Regions from separate parts of the Bacillus sp. DX3.1 genome, predicted to be linked through region 1. Evidence: predicted binding sites of a transcription regulator. Region 1 holds the regulator's gene; the other holds the start of a gene.
The links. Region 1 encodes LexA, which represses DNA repair genes until DNA is damaged. Its sites were predicted from a motif close to CGAACATATGTTCG; they were not measured.
Positions count from the first base shown of each region.

Region 2: a site for LexA is predicted at 4,254-4,267, ahead of QRE67_RS27205 (Y-family DNA polymerase). Genes of this name have one in related genera too.

Region 1 is NZ_CP128153.1:3,342,049-3,358,414, forward strand. It holds gene QRE67_RS16550 (ABC transporter ATP-binding protein) at 1-392, opposite strand, end outside; gene QRE67_RS16555 (ABC transporter transmembrane domain-containing protein) at 392-2,143, opposite strand; gene QRE67_RS16560 (YneF family protein) at 2,268-2,489, opposite strand; gene sirA (sporulation inhibitor of replication protein SirA) at 2,568-3,008, opposite strand; gene tkt (transketolase) at 3,166-5,166, opposite strand; gene QRE67_RS16575 (coproporphyrinogen III oxidase) at 5,390-5,872, opposite strand; gene QRE67_RS16580 (hypothetical protein) at 6,025-6,423, opposite strand; gene QRE67_RS16585 (MerR family transcriptional regulator) at 6,559-7,293, opposite strand; gene phnE (phosphonate ABC transporter, permease protein PhnE) at 7,456-8,259, opposite strand; gene phnE (phosphonate ABC transporter, permease protein PhnE) at 8,256-9,053, opposite strand; gene phnC (phosphonate ABC transporter ATP-binding protein) at 9,050-9,823, opposite strand; gene QRE67_RS16605 (phosphate/phosphite/phosphonate ABC transporter substrate-binding protein) at 9,947-10,879, opposite strand; gene QRE67_RS16610 (bifunctional metallophosphatase/5'-nucleotidase) at 11,067-12,650, shown strand; gene QRE67_RS16615 (DUF896 domain-containing protein) at 12,907-13,146, opposite strand; gene QRE67_RS16620 (YneB family resolvase-like protein) at 13,192-13,848, opposite strand; gene lexA (transcriptional repressor LexA) at 13,990-14,610, shown strand; gene QRE67_RS16630 (DUF4097 family beta strand repeat-containing protein) at 14,640-15,440, opposite strand; gene QRE67_RS16635 (DUF1700 domain-containing protein) at 15,446-15,988, opposite strand; gene QRE67_RS16640 (PadR family transcriptional regulator) at 15,993-16,304, opposite strand.
Region 2 is NZ_CP128160.1:4,326-20,691, forward strand. It holds gene QRE67_RS27175 (FtsK/SpoIIIE domain-containing protein) at 1-941, opposite strand, end outside; gene QRE67_RS27180 (hypothetical protein) at 952-1,272, opposite strand; gene QRE67_RS27185 (transcriptional regulator) at 1,571-1,792, shown strand; partial or broken gene QRE67_RS27190 (hypothetical protein) at 1,936-2,136, shown strand; gene QRE67_RS27195 (hypothetical protein) at 2,125-2,499, opposite strand; gene QRE67_RS27200 (YolD-like family protein) at 2,608-2,868, opposite strand; gene QRE67_RS27205 (Y-family DNA polymerase) at 2,946-4,211, opposite strand; gene QRE67_RS27210 (M23 family metallopeptidase) at 4,665-5,291, opposite strand; partial or broken gene QRE67_RS27220 (alanine dehydrogenase) at 5,620-6,044, shown strand; gene alr (alanine racemase) at 6,126-6,842, shown strand; gene QRE67_RS27230 (DUF975 family protein) at 7,181-7,822, opposite strand; gene QRE67_RS27235 (MFS transporter) at 8,130-9,287, opposite strand; gene ald (alanine dehydrogenase) at 9,801-10,934, opposite strand; partial or broken gene QRE67_RS28995 (IS6 family transposase) at 11,213-11,290, opposite strand; gene QRE67_RS27245 (hypothetical protein) at 11,589-11,903, opposite strand; partial or broken gene QRE67_RS27250 (multidrug resistance efflux transporter family protein) at 12,133-12,485, opposite strand; gene QRE67_RS27255 (YkyA family protein) at 12,520-12,906, opposite strand; gene QRE67_RS27260 (peptidoglycan-N-acetylglucosamine deacetylase) at 12,927-13,748, opposite strand; gene QRE67_RS27265 (PucR family transcriptional regulator) at 13,989-15,212, opposite strand; gene QRE67_RS27270 (IS4 family transposase) at 15,682-16,366, opposite strand, start outside.

The sequences.
Region 1 (16,366 bases):
TCTGTATCGTTTGTCACACGAGATACAAGGGTACCAATTGGCGTACGATCAAAGAAGCTGAGCGATAATCGTTGTACATGCTCATACACTTCGACCCGCATATCTTGTACAATTTTAAATGCAATGTTTTGGAAATATAATAAATTCAAATACGTAAACAATACTTTTAACAAATGAGCAACCATATATACCACAAAGAGCGTTATGAGTGCAGATTGCTCAAAGCTGCGTGGCACTAAATGTTCGTCAAGAAACTGCTTAATTAAAAACGGTCCCATCATTTCCGTAACAGTTGCACCAACTAGGAATAAAAACGCCAGTGACAACAACCCTTTATATGGTTTCATATAAGAGAGCAATCGCCATAAGTCGCTTCGTTTTTTCTCAGCCATTATATGCCTCCTTGCTCAACTAACGCTTCTAACTGTTGGCTTTCATACATGTCTTTATACCAACCTTCTTGCTCCATTAGTTGTTCATGTGTACCACGCTGCACGATTTTCCCTTCATCAATAACAAGGATGAGGTTTGCATGTTGAATTGCACTTAATCGATGTGCTGTAATAATCGTCGTTTTCTGTTCACGTTCACGTTTGAGCGCTGTTAAAATTGTTTCTTCCGTCTTTGCATCAACTGCGGATAAGCAATCATCTAATACTAAAATTTCGGCATTCGTTAATAAAGCACGAGCAATTGAAATACGTTGCTTTTGTCCGCCTGATAAAGAAACGCCTCGCTCCCCTACTACCGTATCATATCCTTCTGGGAACTGAACGATATCGTCGTGAATACAAGCAATATCAGCCGCATGTGCAATTTCTTTATATACGGCATCCGCTTTTCCAAATGCAATATTTTCACCAATACTTGCGGAAAATAAAAAATGATCTTGCGGAACGTATGAAATAGCAGATCGAACGCCGTGAAGCGTCATATCACGAATATCCTTATCTCCAATTTGCAGAGTTCCATTGAAATGATCATATTCCCGAATTAAACATTTCAATAACGTTGTCTTTCCTGCACCAGTACGCCCAACAACGCCTAACGTCTCACCTTTTTTCAAAGAAAAATGAATATCTTCTAAATTCAAGACATCATTTTTCTTATAAGAAAACGAATGAATCGCAAACGTAATATTACCGCTTGCCGTCGTTTGTACCGCTTCCTCTTTATTCTGGACATCTGAAGTTTGTGATAGTATCTTCTGAACGCGATCATAAGAGGCACGCCCACGCTCCATAATATTAAAGAGCCAACCGAATGCAAGCATCGGCCAAACAAGTGTCCCTAAATAGGTTGTAAATGTAATAAGTTCACCGATTGTCAGTTCACCACGAACAACTAATAATGAGCCATAACAAACAGCTATTAAAAATGAAAAACCTACAATAAGAGCAATTGTTGGATCAAATAATGAATCAATGCGAGCCACTAGCATATTTTTATGTACAACATCTTCTGACTTCTTACGAAACGCCTGTAAATCTTCTTTTTCTTGACCAAGTGAACGAATGACTTTCATTCCACTCATACTTTCTTGCACTTTATCATTAATTTCGGAAAACGCTTGCTGTGCTTTATGAAAACGTCTGTGTAATAAAGTACCATAATAGTTCGTTGAAATGGCTACAATCGGCATTGGGATTAAACTTAGTAATGTTAACTTCCAACTAATTGTAAAGCCCATCGCAACTAGCACACATCCACCTACTGCTAATGAATCGACAAGCGTCAATACACCCGCACCGGCTGTTTGTTGAATCGCCTGAATATCATTCGTTGCATGTGCCATTAAATCTCCTGTACGATGTGATTGATAAAAAGACGGGCTCATGTTTGTAAAATGTTCATATAGCTTTTTTCGTAATTGTCTTGCTAACTTTAAGGAAGATCCAAAAATCATAATGCGCCATATGTAGCGTAATATATACATCGTAACCCCGGCAACAACTAAAATAACAACCCACTGTAACAGCTTTTCAGATGTTAACGTTTGATTGCTAATTTCATCTACGACAATCCCAATTACTTTTGGTGCAACAAGCTCAAGCAACGCCACGCCAAACAACAAAATAATCCCCATTATGTACGCTCGTTTTTCTTGTTTAAAAAACCACGCTAGGTCTAAAAAGACTTTCATGATATCCCCCCTATCTCAAAATGAGCGATGTTTTCAGTTTACCAAAAATACAGAATTTTTAAAAGTTTTAAACACTTATTTTTAACAAAACGAAAGGGCACTCGGTGAGAGTGCCCTACAGCGCTTATTTTGTTTGTTGTTTGTTCATTGCGCTCATCATTTGATTGATTTTCTTTTGGGATGGTTTTTGTCCCATCTGCATCATCATCATTTTTAACATTTGTTCATTAATAGGTGGATTTTTTTGTAAATAATTCATCATATATTTACGGGCGATGAAAAATCCTAACGCCACGCCTGCTACTAGTGCTAATACGCCCACTAGCACAACTACCCAAATCGACATATATTTTCCTCCTTCATGTTGTCTACCTTACAGTGTACTAAAACCTTTTAAATAAGACAAGATTGTATTCGACATTTTTTACACATATGTTCGTGCTTGTTTCAGAGGATTTAACCAACCATACTGTTTACTATCATAATCCATTGCTAAAAATGTCAATTCGCATTTCCTTAACACCTCAAAGAAAGTCGTTTCCATTGCTACATTTCCTGACGTATTCATACGAATATATTGTGATTTTACCGTTACTTCTCCATATTCATCGCCTTTATGAAACATGTGCGTATGATGTGTTCTTTCATATTTCCCACAACCATGCAAAGTTTGTTCTAATTTATGATGAATTTTCATCACCTGCAGTGGTATGGTAATATACTTCATCTGCTTGTATAATACTTTCTTTTCCGAAAGGGATCGAGATGCCGAAAAGCGAGCAAACAGATCAAACAATAAAAATTCACGACCAAAATACTTCTTCGCAATATCTTCCTGAATTAAATACAGTTCATACGTTTTCATTCTTTCCCTCCCGATCTGGACAACCTTTTTCTCTTCATTATATAGAAGGAATTATGCAATGATTGTCTGACTGTGGAGAGAGAAAAAACTTTTTCTGTCGAATAGACTTATTTACAGAGAAAAATCCCTCCATGCCGGAGAGATTTTTCAAAAATCATTAAAGCATTTCTTTTACTTTGCGAACAACGTTTTCTACAGTGAATCCGTATTCTTCAATAATCTTTTCACCAGGAGCAGAAGCACCGAATGTATCGATAGCTAATACGTCTCCATCTAAGCCAACATAACGATGCCAACCGAAAGAAGCTCCCATTTCAATCGCAAAACGTTTTGTTACTGTTTTTGGTAATACAGATTCTTTATACTCAGCAGATTGTGCTTCAAAGCGATCCATAGATGGCATGCTGACAACAGCTGCGTCAACGCCCTCTTGTGATAATGCTTTTTGTGCTTCAATTGCTAAGCTTACTTCAGAACCAGTTGCAAGTAAGATTGCATCAGCAGTTTCTTTCTTGCTTGCAGAAATTACATATGCACCTTTTGCTACTTTTTCGTACGTATCGTCTTTTGCACCTTCTAATGTTGGAAGATCTTGACGAGTTAAGATTAATGCAGTTGGTGTATTTGTAGATTCTAATGCTAACTTCCATGCTGCAACAGATTCGTTACCGTCAGCAGGACGAATAACAGATACGTTTGGCATTGCGCGAAGAGCTGCTAGTTGCTCAACCGGTTCATGCGTTGGTCCATCTTCTCCAACTGCAATACTGTCATGTGTGAACACATATGTTACTGGTAATTGCATTAACGCCGCAAGACGAATTGCTGGACGTAAGTAATCAGAGAATACGAAGAACGTACCACCATAAGTTTTTAAACCGCCATGAAGTGCGATACCGTTCATTGCTGCACCCATTGCGAACTCACGTACACCGTACCAAATGTTTTTACCGCTGTAGTCTGCTCGTGTGAAGTCTTTTTCGTTATTCATGTATGTTTTGTTAGAACCAGCAAGGTCTGCAGATCCACCAAAGAATGATGGTACAGCTTCTGCAATTGCATTGATTACAGCACCTGAAGAAGAACGAGTTGCTGTTTTTGATCCTAATTCATAAGTTGGTAAGTTTTGATCCCAACCTTCTGGAAGAAGACCTTTCATTGCTGTTTGCAGTTCGTTTGCTAATTCTGGATGTGCTTGTGCATATTCACCGAACATTGTGTTCCACTCAGCTTGTGCTGTTTCACCAGCATTTTGTACTGATTTGCGGAAATCCTCGTACACTTCTTCTGGTACATGGAAATCTTGTTCAAATGTCCAAGTATATGATTCTTTTGTTAATTTTGTTTCGTCTACACCAAGTGGAGAACCATGTGAAGCAGATTTTCCTGATTTGTTTGGAGAACCGAAACCAATTGTTGTTCTTACTTCAATTAGCGTTGGACGTGTTTCGTCAGCTTTTGCTTCTTCAATTGCTTTCGCAACTGCTTCTACATCATTTCCATCCTCAACACGGATTACTTGCCAGCCGTATGCTTTATAACGATCTTCTACACTTTCAGAGAATGAACGATTTAAATCGCCATCTAATGAAATGTCGTTAGAATCATATAACACAACAAGTCGGCCTAAACCTAAGTGTGCAGCTAATGAAGAAGCTTCAGAAGAAACACCTTCCATTAAGTCGCCATCACCGCAAATTGCGTATGTATAATGATCGACAACGTTGTATGCATCACGGTTGTATTTCGCTGCTAAATGTCTTTCAGCCATCGCCATACCAACAGCAGTTGAAATACCTTGTCCAAGTGGACCAGTTGTTGCGTCTACGCCTGCAGTATGACCATACTCAGGGTGACCTGGTGTTTTACTTCCCCATTGGCGGAAACTCTTTAAATCATCCATTGTTACGTCGTAACCAGACAGATGAAGAAGGCTGTATAATAACATTGAACCATGACCTGCAGATAATACGAAACGATCACGGTTAAACCACGTTGGGTTATTTGGGTTATGTTTCATAAATTGCGTCCATAATGTATACGCCATTGGTGCTGCACCCATTGGCATTCCTGGGTGACCAGAGTTTGCTTTTTCAATCGCATCAATGGATAATGTGCGAATCGTGTTGATAGAAAGTTGTTCGATTGAATGTGACATGCTATTCTTCCCTTCACTTATATTAGTAAACGTTTTACACATCTATATGATATCTTTCCTTGCAAGATTATACAACATGTATCGACAAATATGTTGATGTTTTTTCGATTTTTTATAAAAAACTTAGTGAATTCCGTAATGTATGGGCATTCAATATGTTATACTTTTTCAATATCTATATTTTTCAAACAAAAGGAATTATCTGTTCATTTTGTTTTGATCATTAAACTCCGAAATGCAAAAGATATCCTTCCCCCTCTTTCACTTTATAGCATAGTTTAACTAAAGACTCTAATTCCGCACAAAGAATATCCCGATTTAAAAAAATCTTTTCATACTCTCCATCCGTATTACAATCACTCGTCCATTGAAATGATCCCGTGAGTTCTATTTTTTCAGGTGCTAACGAAAATATACTGATTAATGATTGATATAAATCAATCGCTTTTTCTGCTCCTTCTTTTTCAAATTTTGTAATACCATAATAATGAATTCCAAATCCCTTTTCTCTTTTTGCAGGAATGTATGTTGGAAGCCAATTTAAAAAATCTAACAAATATAGGACAATTTCATCACTTAATATGACACAGTCTTCAACTGCCGCATCTTTTTTATAACCAAAACTTTTTGCAATCCAATCAAAATCTTCAAAACTTAACTCTCTTTTTTCATGTGAAACAAACACAAATTCATGTTGTAAGGCCATAGTATCCCCTCCGCTTTTTCATCATCTCCCTTCATCATATAATAACCTGGAAGCATTTCCTTATTTTTCACCTAGAATCTGACCTTTTCACTAGTTACCGATAATCCCATATATAAATTGAGGGAACGTTTTTGTTAAGAGTGTCCTTCTCTTCATTTGAATTGCGAATGGACATTAATTGAATCATTACTTATTGATGTAGAACCAAGTGCTTGTACATGGATATGATCATGTAATATCCTCCCGCTCACATGCCACTTCAGAGACCATCCATCTGTTCCATCAGTATCATATCCGAGTAATTTCCTTTCTTTCCACGTAGCTGTACCTGTTGGAATAAGCCAGAACAACATAGTTTCTGTATGTTTTGCTTTCACATATATAATAATTTCTTTGGTGTCTTTTGGAACAGTAACCCAATTATCTATTTCAGGTATGTTTGTATATGTCTTTATAATCTCTGGAGCTTGTTCTTGTATCTGTGGTACATTCGCTAGATGCCAAGTGCTTATAGCGCCAAATAAGAATAAACTTTTACAAAAATGAAACATCCTATCACCTCATCGTCCATTAGCATTTCCTGAAACCTTCGTTATATAAATAACACTACAATTCCTTCTAATGGAACGAAAAAAGACGAACTTCTATATAGATAGAGAAGCTCGTCTTTTCAGTTATAAACAATCCTACTTTTTATTACGATCCGCATAAACCGCCATCGCATCACACATAAATTTTGCTAACCCTTCACCAAATCGATCGATATTTTTCGTAAAACGTTCATCATCGACATACATTTGACCTAATCCTTTGAATGCATCCAGTGAATACTCCCCAAAGTTTTGTAAATAGTCATACCATTCTTGAATTGCTTCTTGAGATTCTTCTGATTCAGGTGAACCATTGCGAAGAGTTGCAAGCTTCCTATAAATTGCATTAAATTCTTCTTGTGCCTCTTTCGGCATATTCGCTGCTTTTTTATTCGCCTTGTCGACTGCTTTATCCCCCCAACGCTCACGTGCTTCTTGTTCATATGGGTTATGGCTAAAGTCAAAGCCTTCAAATTTTTCTTTGTTCGTCATTTGAATTTCTCCTTTTGTATGTTGAATTGTCTTATCAATCGTCGCAATCACTTTATCCAGTCTAGAACGCTTCTCCACCAACATTTTACGGTGTAACATGAGCGCTTCCTCACGATTAAATGAAGGATTATTGATAATTTCTTTAATTTTCTTTAAAGGGAAACCAAGTTCTTTAAAAAACAAGATTTGTTGCAACATCTCCAGATCCTCATTGGAATAAAGGCGATAACCAGATTCGGTCGTTTCTCCCGGGGTTAACAACCCGATTTCATCATAATGATGTAGTGTGCGCACACTAATACCAACTAAATCCGCTACTTCTTTCACTCTCATTTTCATCGTTTTTGCCCTCCCTCAGTACATACAATAAAGTATAACGTAACGTTAGAGTCAATAAGAAAAGATAAAAATAATAAAGATTTATGAAAGAAAGACCTTCCTCCTTTTTAGGCAATGTATATACCTAAAATAGAGGAAGGTCTCTCACATGAATAAGGCGAACTATACAATCCGTTTTCGAATAGAACTAGAAATAAAGTCAATGATGATAACCATTATTATAATCCCAAGCAAAATAATCCCTACACGTGACCAGTTACGAGAACTTAAGGCAAAAATTAGCGGTGTTCCAATTCCACCCGCTCCGATTACACCTAAAATAGCCGCTGAACGAACGTTAATTTCAAAGCGATAGAGCGTGTAAGATAAGAAGTCCGGTAATACTTGCGGCAATACCGCATACCAAAGCACTTGAAAGCGATTTGCTCCAGTAGCAACTAGCGCCTCGGTAGGTCCCTTATCTATATTCTCAATCCCTTCAGAATATAATTTCCCAAGCATACCAATTGAGTGTAACCCTAAAGCTAAAACTCCGGCGAAAGAGCCAGGACCTACTGCTTTTATAAATAGAAGTGCCATGACTAATTCGGGGAACGTGCGGATAAAACTTAATACAAATTTCCCTGTGCCAGAAGTCATTTTTCCTGTACTCATATTTGTTGCAGCCCAAAACGCAAACGGCACACACAGAAAAGCAGATATAAATGTTCCTAAAACAGCAATCGCCAATGTATCAACAAGTCCGTGCAGTAAGTCCTCACCATCTGGTAAAGATACATAGCTCCAATCCGGATTAAATATTCCTGTCATAATGGCCTTTGTAATTTGACCAGCCGTTTCCTTAATACCATCAATTGGAACACCTGAAAACGCCCATATATATATTACCGCTAGTGCACCAATGATAATCCAGCGATATAAACTTGGTTTCTTTGGCTTTGGAATTGGTTTTGTCGTCCCATTCATAATAATTTCTCCCGTAGTATCGTACTCATATAGTCAATCATTAATACCACAATAAGTGTATAAATAATAATGGAAGCAGTTTGCTGATATTGTAAAAACCCAAGTGTTCGATCGTAATATAAACCAATTCCCCCAGCTCCGACTAAACCTAAAACAGCTGCGGCACGTACATTTACTTCAAATGTATACAATACGTAAGAAACAAAATGTGCTGTTACTTGCGGAATAACTGCATAAGCAATCCACTGCACTTTATTTGCCCCCACTGCTGTCATCGCTTCTAGCGGACCTTGATCGACAGCTTCAATCGATTCGTAAAGTAATTTTGCGACAATCCCAACTGAGAAAAAAGTAAGAGCTAAAATGCCAGGAAGCGGTCCAATCCCAAAGATTGCAACAAAAATTGCTGCCAATAATAAATCCGGTATCGTACGAATTAAATTTAATATAAATCGAGTTGGTCCATATAAAAAAGTAGAGGGGAACACGTTACTTGCTGATAGCAAGGCGAGCGGAATAGCGAGAATCGACCCTAAAGTCGTTCCGATAATCGCCATTCGAATAGTATCCAAAATTGCATTCGTAATTGCCCCAAAATAACTCCAGTCTGGTGGTACCATTTCTTTCAGCAAGTCCAGTATATTCGGAAGACCTGTTAACAACTTTGAAAAAGACGCATCTACTTGTACACTACTCCCCCAAAACAACAAAATCATAAGGATGATTGTTAACATATGTTTCAATTTCTTTGGAGGGGGTGGCATTGTTTTTCTGTTCAGGGTTACTTCGCTCATTTTGCTGCCCCTCCTAAAAACTCGTCTTTATGAACAGGGCGGTCATAAATTTCAGCGAACTTTTCATCTGTCGCTTCTTCTACTGGCCCATCGAAGACAATTTCTCCTGCATGTAGCCCAATGATACGGGTTGCATATTCTCTTGCTAAATCGATAGAATGTAAATTTACAATTGTTGTAATCCCGAATTCTTGATTGATTTGCTTTAAGTCATCCATAACCTGTTTCGTAGTGAGCGGGTCTAAAGAAGCAACTGGTTCGTCAGCTAAAATAATTTTTGCCTCTTGCGCTAGCGCTCTAGCAATGGAAACACGCTGCTGTTGTCCACCCGACAATTCATCAGCGCGTGAATATGCTTTTTCTAAAATGTTTACACGGTCTAATGCGCGAAATGCTAACTCCACATCTTCTTTTGGAAAGAGTCCAAGTGTTGTGCGCAATGTAGAATGGTATCCAACACGCCCGGCTAGCACATTTTTCAACACAGTAGAGCGCTTCACAAGATTAAAACTTTGAAAAATCATACCGATATCTCGGCGCATACGACGTAATTCTTTTCCTTTTGCCGCTGTAATGGATTGACTATCAATGATAATTTCCCCATCTGTAATTTCATGAAGACGATTAATAGACCGGAGTAACGTTGATTTCCCAGCTCCTGATAATCCTACTGTAACAACAAATTCCCCTTTATGTATCGTTACATTAATACCATTTAACCCTTTTGTACCATTGGAATATACTTTAGAAACATTACGAAACTCTATCACAAACCTTCCCTACTTTCCTAACGTTATATAAGCATAAAGTGAAAAAAAGGCTAACTAGCGGAAACCGAAAGTCGTTTCAGCTAGTTGGCCATCTTCAGTTATCATTTCAAAACATCATATATGTTACTGCGTTTTTACTTTCTTTCCGTAATCGCGAACAATATCAAATTTACTATCATCAGATTTGATATATCCTTCATGTGAATACACTTCTTTAATAATTTTATGCCCTTCTTCGTTCTTTCCAATTTCAATAAATGCATCTTGTAGTTTTTTCACCCAATCAGCATCCATGTCAGAACGTACAGTAATCGTATCGTTTGGAATTTCCTCTGTAAATTTCACAATTTTTGTTTGATCAAATACGTTTGGATAGTCTTTTTTTACAATGTTACGAGCATCCTGGAATACAACTGCCGCATCCACATCACCATTGAGAAGAGCAATAATAGATTGGTCATGCCCTTTTAATGTAACAGGTTTCACATCTTTTAATGGATCAATACCCTCTTTCATTAGAACAGCTGCAGGCCATACATATCCAGCAGAAGATGTCACATCTTGATAACCAATTTTTTTACCTTTTAAATCCTTAATACTATTAATGTTAGAATCTTTCTTTACGACGAACTCAGATTTATAAAAATCTACTAGATCTTTTGTCGGTTGTCCTGTTGCATCATCAACTCCAAAACGCTGTGCTTGAAGTATCACATTTGCTGCTTTTTTTTCATGTGCTAACACATATGCAGTTGGAGGTAAAAAGCCCACATCTACTTGCTTAGATGCCATTGCTTCTACAATTGTGTTGTAATTTGTTGAAATACTTACTTTGACAGGGATGTCAAGCTTATCGCTTAATAATTTTTCTAACGGTTTTGCTTTTGCTTCAAGCGTATCTGCATTTTGCGAAGGGACAAATTGAACATTTAATGTTTTGGGAACATACCCTTTTTTCGTATCTTTACTTCCACTTGTTTCCTTTGTTCCACACCCGCTTAATAGACCTACCGCTAATGCTACTGACGTACCCAATGCTAAAACTTTCTTAAACATGTCAAAGCCTCCAATTTTCGAATTATAAAATGACGAGCTGTAAACATGTAGAAATATAGCATATATTTTTCCAGTTCTTCTTTAATTTACAGAATCTTTACACTTTCTAAACATTCTATATATTACTCAATCATAATTATCTGTTATGCTTTATGAATAAGATAACAGTAAAAGAAGGTTGATAACATTGACTCCCGAAAACATTGTAAATATAGACATTTTGCTAACAAGTGATGTACATGGCACTATTTTTCCTATTCAATATCGGAATAACGAGAAAACAGAACGAGGAATCGCAAAAATTTCTACACGTATCGCACAAGAACGTGCTCAAAATGAACATGTACTCGTAATTGATAATGGTGATTTCATACAAGGAACTCCACTCACCTATTACTACGCCAAATATATGCAGGAAGAAAAAAATCCAATGTCCATCATAGCCAATCATATTGGTTATGATGCAGCGATTATTGGAAATCATGAATTTAACTATGGAATGGACATATTAAACAAAGCTGTTATGAACGCAAATATGCCTTACCTAGCCGCTAATATTTTAGATAAACAAACAATGAAGCCTTACTTTGGAAAGCCCTATCTCATCAAACACATACATCCTGATATAAAGGTTGCAATATTGGGCGTAACAACTCATTACATCCCAAACTGGGAACAGCCACATCATATTGAAAACTTAACATTTGAAGACGCTCTAGAATCAACAAAAAAATGGGCAGCTTACATTCGTGAAAAGGAACAGCCACACTTACTGATTGTGGCATACCATGGTGGATTTGAACGTGATTTACAAACAGGAGAGCCAACGGAAGTTTTAACTGGAGAAAATCAAGGATACGTAATGTGTCAAGAAGTAGAAGGAATCGATATATTGTTAACAGGACATCAACATCGTTATATTGCTCATACAAAAGTAAACGGTGTGGCAGTCTTACAGGCAGGCTGCAATGGGCAATTTTTAGGAAAAGTACATGTCTCCTTTACAAAACACAATAATAAGTGGATTGTTAAAGATTGTTATTCTGACTTGTTATCTGTAGAAGATGTTCCAGCAGATGAAACGGTACTTTCACTCACATCTACATATGAGAAAAAAACGCAAGAATGGTTAGATCAGCCAATTGGTACGATTGTTGGTGATATGCTGATCCACGATGTGATGCAAACGCGTTTACAAGATCATGCCTTTATTGAATTCATAAATAACGTGCAGATGCACGCGGCTGGTGGAAAGATTTCTTGTACGAGTCTGTTTCATAATGAAGCACCTGGCTTTCCAAATCGCATTACAATGAGAAATATTGTTTCGAATTATATTTATCCAAATACATTACAAGTGATTCGTGTTACAGGAAAAGATATAAAAGAGGCTCTTGAGCTATCTGCTACATATTTCACGCTAGATATGGACGGAAATATCATTGTAAATCCTTCTTTCATTGAACCAAAACCACAGCATTATAACTACGATATGTGGGAAGGAATTTCATATGTATTAAACATTTCAAAGCCAGTTGGACAAAGAGTCATTTCTTTACAACATGAAGGGTCTCCTATTCGATTTGATCAAGAGTATGATGTGGTCATGAACAATTATCGTGCAAGTGGTGGTGGAAATTATTCTATGTATCAAAATAAGCCCATTATAAAAGATATACCAATTGATATGTCTGAGCTTATTGCGAATTATATATTAGACCGAGGTACAATTGAAGCAACAACCAACCAAAATTGGCATGTTATCAAATAAGAAGTGATGAGTATATAAATACAAATTAAAAAACCGACATAAACCCCTTCTTTTTAGGTGGGAGAGAGCATCCGACCATGCATAGAAGCGGTCAGATCCTTTTCCTAAGTGAAAACAAAGAGAGAAAACGAGTGCAGGTCACCTCTTGTTATCCATAGCCGCGGCTATATGTCGAAAAATCAAAATGGATTTATATAGTACTAACATCCTTATCTATTTCTACTAAAATCAAAAAAAGATGGGCTATGCCCATCCTTTAATTTAGCTTTTCATTACCTTGCTTTTTTAACGCTTTTAATTTCGCCGGTGTAATGTCTTTACCTTCTTCGTTAACGACTTTGATCCCTTTTAATTCGTTTAACATATTTTGACGAAATCCTTTTAAATATTGTTCACGGAGCGATTGACGCTCACGTTGTTCTTCTTCAGTTAAACCTTCTGCTTTTGCCTTTTTCGCTAAGAAGTTAATGCGTTCAATGAGTTCGTGACTTAGCATCTCGAATCCCCTTTCTACTTAAAACTGTTTATTATCATACAATAGTTACTCTTGTTTATCAAGCATTTGCTTCGTATGCTCCACATAACGACGATGTACTGTCGCTTTTGATACATCATGCCCAAAACCACGGAGCGTTGCTGCAATTTCCTCAAATGTTAATTCATTACGGCGCAGACGAACAATCTCTTCAATTGGTACTTCTTTTTTTTCACGCCCTGTACTTAAATGACGGTTTTTTAAATTTTTCTCTGGACGAAATCCTTTTTCTACAGCTCGTTTCATCCCACGTTTTATCTTCAAATTATGAATTTTCCTCTGATATTCTTCTACTATACCAATAATATTTAGAACCATAGAATCAGAATCAGACAGCTGTAATTCACCATTATGTGTATGTGTATACACTTTTACCTCTTCTTTATGTAAACAGTGCATTAAAGCAATTTTTGCATTTCCTCTTCCGAGACGTGTTTCATCTTGAATCAAAAGCACATCGACCTGTTCATCACGAATCATATCCAGCACTTCTAATATCCCATCACGTTCAATGCTATAGCCACTCGCTTTTTCTTCTACAACTTTTATAACATTCATTTGATACAGCTTAGCTAAATGCAACAATTCATCTTTTTGGCGTGCTAATGATGTTTCCTGCGCTTCCTTCGTTGTGCTTACACGGGCATAAATGATTGCATTCATTTCGAAACCCTCTTCCTTATTTCGATTTTTCTATTAGTGTATCATGAATTGTCGTTTTGTTCGAACTTATGTTTGTAGAATGTTTTTTCGCATGTTATACTTATAAGTAAGAAAATTGAAAGAAAACGAGGTGTTGAAATCATGGAAAAGTTAACAAAACGACAGCAAGACATTCTCGACTTCATTAAGCTAAAAGTACAAGAAAAAGGCTATCCACCTTCCGTACGTGAAATCGGTCAAGCGGTTGGCCTTGCTTCTAGTTCTACTGTGCACGGACATTTATCTCGTCTAGAGGAAAAAGGTTATATTCGCCGCGACCCAACAAAGCCAAGAGCAATTGAAATTTTAGGATCCGACCGAATCGAAACGGATACGCAATCGGTCGTTCACGTACCGATTGTCGGAAAAGTTACAGCTGGTTCACCAATTACAGCAGTTGAAAGCGTAGAAGAACACTTCCCACTTCCTGCAAACCTCGTTTCTGGATCCGATAAAGTATTTATGTTACGTATTTCTGGAAATAGTATGATTGAAGCGGGTATTTTTGATGAAGACTTAGTTGTTGTTCGCCAACAGCAATCTGCTTACAACGGGGAAATCGTTGTTGCTTTAACAGAAGAAAATGAAGCAACTGTAAAGCGCTTTTATAAAGAAAAAGATCATTTCCGTCTGCAACCAGAAAACTCTTCTTTAGAACCTATCCTTTTGGATAAAGTGTCTATTATCGGAAAAGTAATTGGTGTATATCGTCATTTACACTAAAAAATAGACCAGTCGGACTGGTCTATTTTTTAGTTCGCTTCAATTGTTACATCCCCACCAGAAGTTTGTCCACTAATCTTTACTTTACCACTTCCAATTGTTACACTCTTCGTTTCTTCCTTAAAAATCTCCACTTCTCCAGCGAATGTTTTCCCACTTACTGTTGCATCTTTTGGTTTTTCTAGTAAACGAATATCGACATCTCCTGCTGTTGTGCTTGCTTTCACATCATATTTCGGATCATGATCGATAACATCCACATCTCCACCAGTTGTTTCTGCCACAACTTTACCACTTACTTTTTTCATATTCACTTCTCCAGCTTTTGAAGATCCTTCCACTTCACTTGCCGTTACTCGCTCTACTTCTACATCTCCACCAAGCGTTGACGCATTCACACGATCACTTTTCACATCAATTACTCTTATATCACCTGCTGACGAACTCGCTTTTATTTCCTGATATGAACGTTCCGGAACAATAACCGTTACTTTTGGTGTTTTAAATCCAAAAGATAAGAATGAAAAATCAAATGAAACTCCTTTTTTAATTTTCCCCTGAACTTTCAATGTATCTCCTTCTTCATCAATACTTACTTTTTGTTTCGCAACTCGCCCTGATTGCTTTACGTAAAAGGAAGAATTATTTCCTTTTTGAATCATAACATCTCCGGCATCTACATCAATTTCTAACTTTTTAATTGCTTTATTTTTAATAACTTTTTCTGTATCCCCTTTTTCCGCTTCTTCTACTGTTTTGGCATATGTTTGCGATATACCAATAACACCAACAATAATACAAGCAACAGCCCCTAACAATATCTTTTTCATCTCATCTACTCTCCTCTAATCATTTTGAGATTCCAATTGACATATTTCATACAAAAATTCCCAAACCATTTTGTACAGTAGTAAGCACCTATGCATAACAACAAACCAAGTCCGACAAACGTAATAGAAACAAATACCTCAAGCCATAAGAAAGTACCAGTTAATATTTTAATTACTACCAATAGTGGTGCCACAACGCTAACAACCCCACCAACCCAAAGTGCAAATATAAAACTTACTATTGCAATTAAAGGCCCTAATACAATAATAAAATTTAATAAACTAAGCCCGACCGCTGCCATCACAGCTCTTGTTATATTCGAAGCAGACGGATCTTTTTTCATCTCATCAAAACGATATAATGCCAACATTTCTTTCGCAATTGCTTTTGGTGAACCGAGCCCTTTAACAATTTCCCCTTCTGTCTTTCCTTCTTCTAGCCCAAACTGAAAATGTTCCTCATAATCGTATAAAATATCTTTTCTCTCTTCTTCCGGTAGCTTTCTAAGATGTCCCGATAATTCTCGAAGAAACTGTTCTTTATGCATTTCATCACACCTCTTCAATAATTTCTTGTACCCCTTTAGCAAAATCACGCCACTCCGTTACAAGTAAATGGAGTTGCTCTGCCCCTTGATTTGTTAATTGATAATATTTACGCGGTGGTCCTTCTGTCGATTCTTTTAAATACGTCTGAAAATATCCCTCTTTTGTTAATCGACGTAACAACGGATATACCGAACCTTCCGATATTAAAAATTTATTGGAAATTTGCTGAACGAGTTCATAACCGTAGCAATCTTTTCTTTTGACAAGTGCCAGTACACAAAGCTCTAACACACCTTTTTTAAACTGGACGTTCAAAGACAATCCTCCCTTCAATCAGTACTACTCAATACAAGGTACTTCCGTTACCAATAATATAC
Region 2 (16,366 bases), on a different replicon from region 1:
ACGCTGTCACATTTAAAACCCATTCTAACGGTCATATTAAGCTTCAACTTACCATCTAATACTTTTGCATCAGGACGTTGCATAGAAAGCATAAGAAATACACCCAATGACCTGCCGACAGCTGATATCTTTTCGACTTTACTCATGCATTCTTTCTCAGCCTGAAGCATGCCTACTTCATCGATACAAAATAAAATATATGGTTTCTTATCTTCTGTAGTTACTTTGTTGTATTCATCGATGTGGTCCACTTCATATTCTTCCATGAGCTTCCTACGTTCTTTTATTTCACTCCATAGTTTTTCAAGCATGATCTTCATTACGACTTCTTCCATGCAAACCTCTTTTACATGCTGCACTCTTCGTAAGAAGTGAAATTCAGAGTTCTTTAAATCCCCTAGGTACAAATGTAATTTATCAGGAGACATACATTGGATTAGTGTAGATAAAATGACACGTACCATGCTACTTTTACCGCTTCCTGTCTCTCCAGCAACAAGCAAATGCGGTGTGTTGGCATCGACCATATCATAGACAATCATCTTACCAAATTGATCACGCCCAACAACAATTGGGAGTCGGTATGTTTTTAAAAGTGGTTGCCACGCCTTATAACTGTAATCATATCGCTCAAGACCTGCAGCAGAATGAAACACATTGAGCACAAATTTCTTTATATCACCATCTATAGCAATGTTTTTCCCTAATATTTGTTGAAAGCAAAACCACTTTTTTTCTATCTTCTGCGGATCCAAACCATTTGGAATCGTAAATATATACCGTACACGCTCTTTTGTAGATGAAACGTCATGTATCTTTGGATAAATCTGCACCTTACCTCCTCGTGTCTCATGTTCAAAATATAAACCGGCTTTTCGAAACACCTCTGCAAGTTGATGTTTTAAACTACGTTTTTGCAACCATTCTTTTACGATGTCCATAAGGCACCTCCTAAAACATTGTCACAATACGAATAAACACATATCCAATAAACCCAATTCCACCAATACGAATGCCATAATGTAATCCGTCAGATAACCAACGTGCTGCGGATACATGATCATGTTGCACAAGATACTTTTCTAACATGACCGCACTAATTACAACTGAACCCATTATCCCTAATGCAATATAGGTATTTAATATTGGTTCCGACATATGAAGAAATGCTAACGGACTTAATGAATTAAAACTACGAACTTTATTTTCTTTGTTTTTATATAAACTATCCATAAACGAACGAAAAGGAATTACTTCTTTTCTAAAACTCACGGAAATCACTCCTTTATAAACAGAATCAAAAATATTGATTCCACATAATCTCACTCACATAAAACCTTGGTAGCATTACTTTGATAAAAACCTTGATAGCTAGTTTGGTAATCCGTCATGACTTACTTTGACAGCGTAACCTTTATCTATTTTGGTAATACTTTATTTCATTACTTTGGCAGCTGCTTTGGTAAATCATATTACTCACAGCTTGTACATTATTAACACTTTTGTTTAAAAAAATCATGCATTGGTAAAAATGGAAGTAAACAAGTATATAAGAATAGGAGTGTAATCAGTGTTTGGATTGGGGAAACCACTATCTAAGTTCGGTAAGTTTTTAAGAAGAAATGAAATTGGTCAAACGGAATTGAGGGAATGGAGTGGAGTAAATCAAAATACCATCAGTAGAATTTCAAGATCAAACGAATACAAGCCGTCATTGGGTAATGGACAAAAAATAATTAAAGCTTTGAAGAAGAAAGGATATAAAGTAGATTTTGATGATTTTTGGATGTAGCTTCACTCAATTGAGCGGGGCTATTTTTTTTACAAAAAACTCTTTGTAAAAGAACATAAGTTCGCATACAATAAGTACATATATTCTATGTTTTAAGGAGAAATAATGGTGTATGACTATTCATTTTTACCGAATCGAATTGTTTTATTCAAAGTGATTATAGTAATAAAGAAAAAAATGAGTACATACAGTATTCTGCAGATGGAATATATTTTGAAGGTTTAGAAATAACACCCTTGGAATGGCTCGAACAAACAGTTGAAACGTTAAAAAAAAGCATTAAAAAATACAAAATAACGCAAAAAATACCACCCGTTATAGGCGGTTTTATCTTACACTTCTAACTCCGTTGCCATTTCCTCTAACACGTTCTCCTTCAAGTAAAGAAATGCCGCTTGCTCCTCCTTCGACATCCCTCTTTGAGAACTTATCCCGTCCAGTAGTAACCACTCCGCATCCCCTACGATATTTCTGTATTTCACCTTGTCCTCATCATGTAACAACATCGCTAACATTTCTTCAGTGCTGGCGATAGATAGTGTTCTCCCGTTTTCGTCAACGAAATAAACGGAAATAATATCACTCGCCTTATAGATTTCAAAATTGTACGTATTTACACCGCGTTTTACTTTCGTATTATAAAAAGTTAGATTTTGTCCGGCGGACATCTTCAATTCGTATAAGTCTAAAGGTTCTATCCGTTCCATTACCTCGTCCCCTTTTACGTTATTTAACTACATGTAAAATTTTAACACCGCAATATTAACGTGGTGTTAAGTTAGGGTGAATTTTTGTTTAACGATATTGGTTCATTCCTATTCAACATCAATTATATTGATAAATTTAAAGGTATTTTTATGATAAAATGCATCGTTACATATCACTTCCTGCTTCATAGGATCGATATCGATAACAGTCATATAACTTGTGAGTATATAACCGGCTTCATAATATGTAATCAGTATTTCCTTTTCGGATAACAACGAACTTATTAGTTTACTTTCAATTCGTTCCTTAGCGTCTTGGGTAACAATAGGCCTTGATACCTTTATCTGTTCCTCGATAATCTTTCGTATACCAGCAAATTATTCCGGCATACTTGCAAAGGGAGTCCACTTTACCATTCCTCTTCCTTTTGGCATATTTGCATTATTCATGATTTATGTCCCCCTAATAATGTGTTTCTGTATCTTGCGGTAGCGCTACTTGTGTAAGAAACGCCTCGCAAAATACTGTTTTTACCGAAGCGAGTTCTTATTTCGTCCATCACCTTCGTTAATCTCATTTCCTTTTCTCGCTGTATAACATTATCGAATAGAGAAATCTGTTCTTCTCCTTCGTTTATTAGATTCGTTAGGGAAATGCTTACAGTTCGAATTGGTTCACCGGTATACAGTGCGTGTAAATAATATGTACAAACATGGTAAATATCCATCGTTAGATTAGTTGGTCGATTTAACGTGTGCGTTTTGCTTATTCTGCCTGCAAATCCCTTACTGTAACCGATAGAAAAGTGGATTGTTTGAGCAAGTTTCTTTTGCATACGTAATCGATAACAAACTTCCTCGGTATGTTCTAATAAAATAATCGGAAATTCATCTATCGTATAATCACGTAACAGGATTTGACTTTTAGCGATAGATGTCGTAGTTGGAATGTATTTTTCAGAAATCCTACTAAAGTCTATTCCGTTTGCATGTAAGTGAAGCTCCTCACCGATTATCCCGAAACTTTGTTTTAAATATTTAAGTGGATAATTAGCTAAATCACCAATCGTATGAATCCCTTTTCGGCTTAACTTCGCCTCTGTTTTATGAGAGATACCCCAAAACTCACTTAGAGGGCGTATGGGCCATAATTTTATAGGTACATCTTCGTAGGTCCAATAAGCGATACAGTCTTTATTTTTCTTTGCCTCCACGTCCAAAGCTACTTTACTCATTAATAAGTTTGGTCCGATACCAATCGTACTGTCTATGCGAGTACGCTGATATATCTCACTTCTAAATTTCAGTGCAAAATCATACGGATCATTCGCAAATAAATGGATACTTGCTGTCATATCCATGAAGAATTCGTCTATTGAATATTGATGAAAGTCCTCTGGCGCTACGTATTGTAGAGCTAATTTCGTTATGTAATTCGAGCATCTAATATACGTTTCCATGATTGGATTTACCACAATGACATCTTGCCTTCGTGGTATTTCGTATAGCCGGCTCATCTTCTTTACCCCTAATTTTTTAAGTGGAGGAGTCGCTGCCAAAACGATTGAACCGTTGCGATTAACGTCACCTACTACTGCTAATTTTGTCCGTAATGGATCAAGGCCCATTTTGATACAGGATACGCTTGCATAAAAGCTACGAAGATCTACACATAAAATAATTCGATTTGGTAAAAGAGAATAATCATACAAGATAACCACCCCTAACAACAGAACATTTGTTCTTATTATATACGAACTTACGTTCTTTTAGAAGTCTTTTTTAAGAAAATATTGGTTAAAATAAAAAAGAGCGGCCATATGACCGCTCTCTGAAAATCCTATTAAGTTTATAATTGATATTATGATGTTAGTTTGAAAAATTATGGGTAAATTCTGTATTTTCTAATTTCAAAGCCTTCGTTACTGTTGGTTTGGAATAGTGTTTGATTAAAATGGGACTACAAACGCTGGATTTATAACATAAGAAAAACTCACATTTTGAAAAAAGATTAATCAAAATGTGAGTTCAATTTGTTATTAGATGATTATTTTTTATAAAAATGTTTGATCATTTTTAGGTTCGTTTTGTTGAATATTAGCGCTCGTTAGCTGAATCACACCAATTAATTTTTCAGGATATAAATTTTTGCAAATAAAAAATTGTTACTTTAATGGAGTATTTTGGGGTTTTATAACAGCATCTTTTTTCGGCATTATGTCACCATTTATATCTTTAAAAAATAGAGGTAGTCCTTCTGCTAAGACAGGGTGTATAACTTTAGTTGGGTCTTGTCTTTGATGATGAATATGTAAATGAGGTTCTGAAGATGAACCGCTATTCCCAACACGTCCTATTACATCCCCTGGTTTTACATGATCTCCTACTTCAACAGAGATACTATCTTTTTTTAAATGGTTAAGTAAAAGATAAGTACCTGTTTCTTTTATTTTTATGTACACATGATTTCCTTCCATTGAAATAAAATTTTCTGACCCTGGTTTAATGTCAGCTTCATCATCTGAAACAGCAATTACTATTCCAGAAACCGGTGAATGAATTTCTTTATTCCATATTCCGTAATCTTCATTACTGTCACTATTAATATTATATGGTTCCATTACTAAATCATATGCCCATCTCTCTGATGCCCATGTTGCATGAGGTAAATTATCTTTGACACTATTACCGCCCCAACCAACTACAGTTTTTTCAGTTAAAGGCCAACTTACAGTTATAGATGGTTGAGCACGTTTAATAGTGTTTGGGTAAGCACAAAGAATAATATTCATGGTCATTAATTAATATTGGAAAGATTAATACTATGTTTATATGATTCAAAGTACAATTGTAATCTTGTCAAAACACTTGAAGTTTATCTAGACAAAGACACCGACACACTAACTTATCGTCTAAAGAGGATATCTGAAATAGGCGAAATTGATATTAAAGACCCAAACAATAAAATAATGTTATACATTGGTGTAAAGTTCGAAAAATATTTGCGATAATGAACATTTTGTGAATTTTACCAAAAAGGAATCCTATTTTTCTCTTTTGACAACAATGTAATTATAAAATAAACATTCTATACTAAAGTCTAGAAGCACAGTACTTCAAATAATTGGTGCAGCCTTAATCCCTGGTGCAAAGACCCCTAGGCTTGTTACAGAAGAAATGGTAAAAGCAATGAAACTTGGTTCAGTTATTGTCGATTTTGCCATCGACCAAGGTGGCATTGTTGAAACTTACGATTATATAATCACTCATGATAATCCTACATTTGAAAAATATGGGGGTGTTCATTAGTCTGTTGCAAATATGCCTAGAGCGGTTTTTAGAACAGGAACAATTGTATTAACGAATGTTACAATTCCATATGCAGTAGCAATTGCTGATAAAAAAGTCTAGCAAAAGCCATTACTAAAAATATAGCACTAAAATGTTGTGTAAACGTAGTAAAAGGGGAAATCACCTTCAATGCAGTTGCAAAAGGTCTTGGCTATCATTATGTAACAGTTGAAAATGCTCTTGAAAAGAACTAGCTGCTAATTAAAAAATTTCCAGATTTCATCGTTCATCCCCTCAAGACGCTCTTGGGGGGATTTTTATTAAAGGGGGACGGGATGATGAACCAATTTAGTTACCGTGATACCTGGGTAGAGACTTCACTTCATAATATTGCCTATAATTTAAATCAGTTTCAATCAAATATAAATCCCCAAACAAAGATAATGGCTGTTGTGAAAGCAGATGGGTATGGACATGGTGCAGAAAAAGTTGCAATGACAGCGATTCAAGCAGGAGCAGATTATCTTGCAGTTGCTTTTTTAGATGAGGCCATAAAATTAAGAGAAAATGGGATAACTGCCCCTATTCTTATTCTGGGATATACTCCTGTACGCTCTATTAGAGAAGCTATTTTACAGAACATCACGTTAACCGTATTTGACCATGAAGTGTTAGATGAAATTATTGCTCAATCTGCGCAATTAAAAAGGCTAGTGGCCATTCATTTAAAGTTGGACACAGGGATGTCAAGGATTGGAGTACCGTCCGCTGCTCAGGCACTCACTCTTGCGAAAAAGGCCATTGCGGTTCCTTTTGTTTATTTAGAAGGAATCTTTACTCATTTTTCCAGTGCGGATAGTAAAGATAAAGCTTTTACATTTGACCAATTTAATAAATTTCAAGAAATAATTGGCCATATTGAAAATGAAGGAATTCATATACCTTTGAAACATTGTTGCAATAGTGCAGCCACCATGAATTTTCCAGAAATGCACTTGGATATGGTGCGAATTGGAGTTGCTCTATACGGTTTATATCCTGATGCCTCCTAAAAAAACACCCTATCCGTTTAAAACAAGCAATGAGCTTTAAAACAAAAGATGCTTCTTGAATTCAAATCGCCCCACTTAACAGTTGTGGCACACAAGAATTATAAGATTGTAGAAAAATAGCTAAGGTATGCTGGTACAAAGATACAAACGGAGAATTTTCTCTAATCAGGGTAAAAATTAGCTGTTTTCGTATTTATGGAATGTTCACTCATTTTGCGCGTAAAACATTTACTGCAAGTGATATGTATATCATAACACAATCGCTAAAATAAGTGGTCATCGGTCGTTCAACGGTACAAAAATTTATAACATCCCTAAAAAAAACCAAGCATGAACACTTAAGGTTTATGCTTGGTTTTTTTTAACATAAGATTTTGTTTTTTGAAATAGTCTTGTGAAACTTTCTCATAAAAAGCTGCTTTTGTAGAGTAAAAATATGGGATTAACCACAAGAAACCGATTCCTAAAGTAATGATACTTAATATAAACCAACCGATAAAGCTTAAACATATTAAGAAATAATCAATTTTGTGTCCGTGCATCATACGACGACTTTCAGTAATAGCTTGGTTCATTGAATATTTCGGATGGTCATTTAATATAAAGTAGGTCATGGTATAAGAAAAAAATTTGATAATTCCTGGAATAATAAATAGTACTGTCCATAAAGAAAGGTAAACATTAATTAATAAAAATATTAAAATTGATTTAATACATTTATTGACCTTTGTAAACCATTCAAATAATTGCTCAATTTCAACTGTTTTTTCACGAACTGTATTTAAAGCAAGTTGAGAGGCGCCTAAAATTAAAGGCCCAATCATTAGTACTACAATAATATCTATCATAAACGATTCTATTACTTTGCTCCCGCCCCAAGACCATACAAAGGGAAATATAATGATTAATGTAACTCCTACTGCTAATCCCCATCTTTCATCAAGCTCATCAAGTGCCTGTTCTTTCAAATCATTAATCATACAAAAATCCTCCTAAATCTCATGAACCTTTTTAACTTATACAATTCTTGTAGAGATGACAATAGCATTTTAGAAAACTATAACTGTATTTAATCCCATGGCATGAGGATTAACACCTTTATTAAATCAAAAACTTAAACATCACCTGTATCTCGTTGCTAAAGAAGGAATCATATTTTTGTGCGTTGAGGGGGATAATGTTCGAATATAAAGCTTTCTAACAAGACACATAAAATCTATGGCAAGACAATACCTGATTCAAAAAAGCTGATGACCTTTAAGATAGAGAAGATTAGCTTTTATTTTATCACCGTTGCTTTTTTTCGTATAAATAATCTTTATATACCAAAAAAGCAACGATGATAAAGCTAATACTAACAATCTGAAATATTGTATCTAAGTTATACCACTTAGTGAAAATTCCTAATACAAATGTGCTCATTCCAACACCAATGTCAAAACTGGAAAAGAAAGTCGCGTTGGCTGCTCCGGTTTTTTCTTTACTTACTTTCTGAACAGCCCATGTTTGTAAAGACAGCATAATTGTACTATAACCTGCACCGAATAAAATACCAGCAATAATAAAGTGTAAATCATTTGTTGCATAAGATAAAATAATCAATGACAAAAACCCGATCAAAGCGGATTTAATGATTATAGACCAAGGTCCTCGCTTATCATACCATTTTCCAGTAAACGGACGTATTAAAGTTGAAACAATAGCATTTATAAGAAAGAATAGAAAAATATGCTCTAACCCCTTTTGTTTTCCAAATAGAACTAGGAAGTTCATAATAGCCCCAAAACTAAATGTTGTTATTACCGCTAGTAAGGCCTGAAACCATACCTCTTTTTCAAAAATCATATTCAAAAATCGAAATGATTGCTTTTCAACTTTTACAGGAACAGGAAAATAGGTAAATTGAATCGCAATGACTGCTAATAGACTGAGTATAACGGATGAACGAATTAATATATCGAAGGTAAAATTATCATATATAAAGATACCCACACTCGGTGCAATAATTGCCCCAATCGTTGCGGAAATAGAAAAATATCCCATCCCCTCTCCTAATCGTGTCTTTGGAATTGATTCCACAGCCATTGTACTATTAGCTGTTGTCAACGTACCCCATGCTGCTCCACGAAAAACTTGTAACAATAGGAACAGACATACAATATGAAGAAAAGGATAAACTAATGTAATGAACAGTAAAGCTATACCTGCACCAATAACTAGACTTTTCCCTTGGTTATCAATTAAATAGTATCCTATAAAAGGTCTGATTAGAACAGTGCCTATCGTCAATAACGCCGTTACTAAACCTACCTGCATAGTAGATGCATTCATACTTAACAAATAGACTGGTAAAATAGGGATTAACATTTCAAATCCTATAAATACTAAAAAGTTGCTGATAAATAAAAACAGAAATGATTTATTAAATATTTTTTGATTTGTCATACTATTATTCCTCGCTTCTAAGTTATTTAGCTAATTTAGAAACAAAGAGAATGTTTGCCGTGTTATTGCTAAGTCATGGACCTTACTTTTTTGAAAATATATCATAATTACACTAATATTAAATAATAAAGGAGCAGTAATTAATATTTCATACCAACCGAAATCATTTTCGATAAACCAAGGTAAAAGTCTCATAGTCGCAGAAAATACAAGTAAGTTTAGTACTAAAAGTAATAATTGTATAAGAGATAACTTGATATTTATGTTCATTTGTTTCATTTTGTCCCCCAAAAAAAATTGTATCTTAATGCTACTCTAATTTTAATTAATAACAACAAGGTATTTCTGTATAAAAAACAACTGTGTTTAGGAAATAATGTTTCCCTTTAAAAAAAATAAAGAAGCTATACAATTAATACCATTCTCCCTTATCTAAGTTCTATGCTAATTGTGCAACTGTATATATACACAAAAAGCCCCTCAAGATAGCTCCTAAGGGGTGTTAGATAAATCTTAATTACATACAATTCCTTTTGCTAGAGCTTCTTTTGTTGATACACAAGTGTAGCCAAGTTCTTTCGCAACCACTTCACATGTGATTTCACCGTTCAGTGTGTTTAGGCCAAGTTTTAAGGCCTCGTCTTCAAAGATTGCTCTTTGTAAGCCTTTTTTGGCAATTTGTAAGGCATATGGAATAGTTACATTCGTTAAAGCAATAGTAGATGTTCTTGGAACAGCGCCCGGCATATTAGGAACGGAGTAGTGAAGTATCCCGTATTTTTCAAAAGTTGGATTATCATGTGTTGTTACATGATCACATGTTTCCACCACTCCACCTTGGTCAATCGCTACATCCACAATTACAGCACCAGATTTCATTGTTTTTACCATTTCTTCCGTGACAAGTTTAGGAGCTTTAGCACCGGGAATTAATACAGCACTAATTAAAAGGTCTGTTTGTTTTACTGTTTCCGCGATATTGAACGGATTAGACATCAATGTTTTGATTTGAGTACCGAAAATATCGTCTAGTTGGCGTAATCGGTCTGCATTCACGTCAATGATTGTTACATCAGCACCAAGGCCGATGGCCATTTTCGCAGCATTTGTTCCGACGATACCTCCTCCGATAATGGCAACTTTACCACGGTTTACACCAGGAACCCCTGCAAGAAGAATACCTTGACCACCGTTCGATTTTTGCAAGAATTGTGCTCCGATTTGTACAGCCATACGTCCCGCTACCTCACTCATTGGTGTAAGAAGGGGAAGCGTATGATTCACTTCTACTGTTTCGTATGCAATTGCAGTAACCTTTGCATCTTTAAGAGCCTGTGCTAAAGCAGGTTCCGCCGCCAAATGTAAGTATGTGAATAGAATTAATCCTGGTCGGAAGTAAGCATATTCACTGACGAGAGGCTCTTTTACCTTCATAATCATTTCCGATTGCTCCCATACTTCAGCAGCACTTTCAAGAATTTCAGCACCAGCATGTACATAATCTGCATTTCTGAATCCACTTCCAACACCAGCGTTTGTTTCAACTAACACCTTATGACCAGCTTTTACAAATGGAATAATTCCTGCAGGTGTAAGCGCCACACGATTTTCATTATTTTTTATTTCCTTTGGTACTCCAATAATCATTAGATTGCCTCCCCGGATTCATCTTTGAGTTATTTTTCTGTAATCCAAGTATAGAGTGTTCAAAATACTTTTTCATTGTTGAGAAAAGAGAAAAAGACAGTATCTTTTTGTGAAATTCCACAAAAGAATACTGCTACGTGGACCTTGGTAATATTACTTTTCCATACTTGTCATGTTTTTTCTGCTCAACTACAAAGTCGATTAATTAATAAAGTTTTTGTTGCAAAGTTTGCAAAAATATAAACAGGTTGATAAATGAGGAGAAATATTGAGATTATGGCTATTAAATGTTGTAATTCATTGTACGTCAAAAAGACGAAGTCTAGTTGGAGACTTCGTCTTTGTTTATATAAAGCTTAAGAGAAAGACGACCTCAAGGGCACTTTCTTTTAGCTATCTGTACCAGAGCCAAAAATAATACAACTATATATTACAATTAGAAATATAATCACTAAAATTTTTGAGAAATATTTCATAAGATACTCCTTTTTTGATAAGATGTGTAAAATGTTTTTTCAAAAATTAAGTCAGAGAATAACAAGGAAAAAAGCATTATATTTGGAATATACTTAGGTATAAAGTCATATTCAATTGCATTTAGAAAATTATGTAAATGATATGTATATTATTAAATTGTAGTACCTAGTAAATTAACTAAATGATCAGTTCTTTTGCTCTGAATGTTTTTTTATATTGTTTAAATTCTTGTTTATCAACTCTAAATTTTTCACCAGTATTGATGTTTTTTACTAAATATGTTTTAGTAGTATATTCTTTTAATAAAAAATAAAAGAAATATACCCAGAAAGATAATGTGAAAGTCAAAGGAGTTAAGAATACTCCTGTAATAAACATTACAATCTCCAAACCTGAATTTACTCGTTTTAAAACAAAATTTTGTCCTGTTGCCGCTTCATCTTGTTGTAGCCGTTGCATATGTTGTAAAGATGCAACAGTATCATAGCCCATGAAAAAACCTCCTTAAAGCTTAATGAAACACCTGTAAAATTTTCATATTTATAGGTAAGTACTAACAAAACGTGGATTTCGTACGCCAGGTTCAATTCTACAAAGAAAAATCTGCTTTCTATCTGCTAAGGACATTGGCTTTTGTTCACATTCATAATCTAGTGTTATACTAGTTTTAAAACATTATTTAGGCATTAGTATCTTGCTTGTGTGTCACTTTACCTTTATGTTAAATATAACTATGTACTTATCATTCCTAACATAATTATGAACATACCAGACAAAGATAAAATAGAAGGAATTGAAGAATGTAGTAAGACTAACTCACTGATAGCAGCAAAAAATACTTCCATAGATTGTGTTGCTTCAACAGTATCCAGTTTTTGTATAGCGATTCTTACCATATGAGATGCTCTGAAAAATAAACTTGTTGCAATTACATTTGAACAAATAGCAACTAACATAGATTGTATCGTTTACTCCCTACTAGGTGCTTATGTTGTAAAAAATCCATACATTGACTAAAAGCCAAAATGGTAAACTAGCTAATGACATTCCAAGTACATGTTCCTGAGCATCCAGAAGGTTCTGTAGCAAAATTTACAACAGAACCTTCTTATCCTTGTTGTTGTACTTTTATTTTGATCTTCGCATCTTTGTAAAATGCTAGTTTCTCTGCATTATACTCTTTTGTATATTGGTTAAACTTCTCCTTTTCATTTTTCAACACTTTTTCACGTTCATTTACTTTTGCAACAGCTTGATCAATTTTAGGGGCTATCCCTTCGTTATTCTCTTTTCCTTCTTGTATAATTTGAGCGTACAACTCCTGTTCTTGTGTCTCTAATTTTTCTAATTTTTGCATATCATTAAATAATTTTTCTTCTTGCTTTGCTGCATTTTCAAAAATTACATATACTTCCTCTTCAAGATTTAAACCTACACATCCTCCTAATAATGCCACTGATAGTGCGCTTACTAATGCTACTTTCCTATAAAACAATGTTAATTCCTCCCATGATGTTACATACGTTTATCATGCCAAAAGTTGACTGAAAAATGATTACTCTCATGATAAGCTTCAAATTCATATCCTTTTTCTTTTAATCCCTTTATAATTGCTGGCACAGCAGCAACAGATTGTGGATGAATATCATGCATTAAAATAACTTCTTGTGACTTCGTCGCGCCTGCAACTACATTTTGAACAATCTGAGCTGAGGCAGTGTCAACTGGTATTCTGTTATACTTCCAATCTAAAGAGTCAATTGTCCAATCCCATACTTTAAAATTAGCTTCTACAACCTTATTGCGAAGTGCCTCATTTAAGCCAGGCATCGAACCATATGGAGGACGCGTTAATTTGGGGCCTTCTCCAATAATGTTTTCAATTAATCTTTGATCTTCTTTCATTTCATTTACATACTCGCCACTTGTATACAACTTTTTGAAGTCATGTGTCATACTATGCATCCCCACATAATGACCTTCTGCTTTTTCGCGTTTTACTAAATCTAGAAACTGTTTTACATTCTCTCCAATTAAGAAAAACGTTGCTTTCACATCATTTTCCTTTAAGGTTTTTAACAATTCCTCCGTATACTTACCAGGTCCGTCATCGAAAGTAAGATAAGCAATTTTTCTCTCCTTACCATTAAAGCGACTTGGTGTCGATTTGCTTACTTCACTTTTTGGCTGTTCACTTGCTAGCTGTACATCATTTTCTTGCTTAGCAACAGCCTTTGCAGGTGAATTGATAAATTGGAACAAAAAATAGCTAACCGCTATTACAACAATAGCCATAATTGTAATTATTATTCGTTTGTTATTACGGGTATTTCTCATCAGTAAAATCCTTCCTTTTATAAATCTATTTATATTAATTTACATATATTTTTGAGCTGTTTATTTTTACTAATGGTAGTTATTCTCCGGCGCTTTCCTTCGTAATATATACAATGTGATAAAACAATTTCTCAGTTATTCCGGCTTTAATACAAGTATAAGATGTTTAATATTTTTATTCATCGTTGAGAAAAAAGAAAAAAGCATCATCCTTTTGTGGAATTCCACAAAAGGATGATGCTACATGAATTTTTGTAACTTGAGATCCAAGTATAGAACCATTTTTTGATTCGAATCTTTTAAATCGATGTTACTGATTTCGCAGATACGTTTAAGTCTATAGCTCAGTGTATTGACGTGAATATTCAAAGTCTTGGCCACTTCGCTGGTATTACTGTCTTTATTTAAAAAGATTTCCAACGTTTCTACAAGATTACAATTATATTTATGATCATACTCATGCAGCTTCTGCAACGCCTGGTTTTCATACTCTTCTTTCTTTCTTTGCTCGAGTAGAAGGTCAATTAATTGATAAATCCCCATGTTTTGATAGCTATGGATATTGGTTGTGTCAGAAGGGAATTTTTCCTTTATAGATAATACAGTTAATGTTTCTTTGTAAGCTTTACTGATTTTTTGATAATCGCTGTATATACTGCTGAACGCTGGCTTGATAGATTTAATTCCAAATCGCTTTTCCATCCTGTGAACAAATCTTTCGACGAAATCGTTGATTTCATAAGAAGGTTGACTGAGATTATCTAACGAAATAAGAAGAATTAATTTGTTACAATCAATTGTGTAAAGTAATAGTTTCAAATGTTCGCTTGTTTTCAACAAATAAGAAATTTGTTTTTCTTTTTCACTCGTAATTTCTTGTTCAAAATGAAATACAACAACGCTAAATAAGGAAGCTGAGGTAATATGAAGCATCTGGAAACTTTCAACAATTTCCTCATTTGTCTGTATATGATTGGTTAGTAGCTTCCAAAAAAATTCTTGTGAACGTTCGTCACTTTTATTTTTTCGAGTTTGAAGCTGTAGCAGCTTACTTTTTACAGCTTCAGAAGCTTTTTTCAGCAAGTTATAATCTTGTTCAGTTAAAGATTGCTCGATTTCCAAAGCCCAAATAAATCCCAGTACGTCCTCCTTGTTCCAAATGGAAATCGCAACTCTATCACCGAGGCCAATATTATCCATCTTTTTTACATGAATAGGTTCACGACTTTTTAAAAGAGCAGGAATAATCCCCTCTTTCCATAAGTTATTAATTACTTTTTCGGGTACGCGGCGCCCCATAATAGTTGCAACTCTCGCAGAGTCTGTTCTTTCATCATGGGTACTATATGCAAGAAGACGATGATTCACATCTTCTACAGTAATGGGGCATTGCAGAATCTCACTGATTATATCAGCAAATTCCTCCAAATTATTGAAGGTAACTTTAAAAGAATTATTTTTCATATATGTTCAGATTCACCTATCCTATTTAAAATATATTTTTTATTTACTTTAGAGGATATCATCTATTGTGTAAATTAACAAAATCATAACATACTCCCGCTAGTCCTTTGCAAATGAACGATTTTTTTAAATTTTTCAATTATCACTTAGGTAACATCCAATTATTTACAGGATAATATCTGTTTGTAATGTTTCTACTTGAACGGATTTTGCTTTTTATTCCTATTAGGGGTCACCTTACATGCCCATCAACCTAATAGAACGGGTTGCCCCCAAAACGATAAAAATGAACTTCGTTGCTATAAAAGACACAAAATTTTCGTTTTGGGGATAATTGTACATGCCCATCAAGCTAAGGGTGGGCTTTCTATGAACTTCCGTTCTTATTGTCTACATACTTGATATTTTGTTTATTTGTTTTTTAAAATACGCATACCAAATAAACCTTGATAAGGTGTATTTTTAAAGATTATACAGTTTTCTGCTTTAGGTTAGATCTAGTACACTGATAAACGACACCTAAAATATCAAAGACTGTTTTTTTCTCATATCGATGGGATTTCCGTCCGTTTTTCTGTAAGAGGTCAAACAGACGAAGAAAAATTTTTGATACTTCTTCGGTGTCTTTTTGTATAGCTTCATATACTAAGTACAGATGATCTTGAATCATATAAATTGCTTTATATTCACTTAATTCTTTTTGTTTTTTCTTTAGTAACAGCTGCCGCATTTTGAACATAGTGGAAGAACAAAGAAAAATAGCGATTAACTGTCCATAAAGATGACATTCTAGATGCTCTCGCTTAATATTGTGACAATGATTGATACCAAAAAGTGATTTCCATGTTTTAAATACAATCTCAATTTGCCAGCGTAGTGAGTAGATATCATGAACCTGTTCCATCGGAACAATTTCCCATGGTATGTTGGTAATATAAACGTTGATTTCTGTTAATCGTTTACTTTTTTCAGAGTATGTAACTCCTTTTTTCTTTTCAATATAAATTTGCTGTTTCCTACGTTTATGAATTTGAGTTGATGTGAGTCTGTATATTACAACTCGTGAGGGTAATTTTTGTTGTCCAATATAGGCACTCCGAATTTCATAAGTATCTCCTGGTTTTATCTGATGCATAATATCTTCAAGGTTAAGT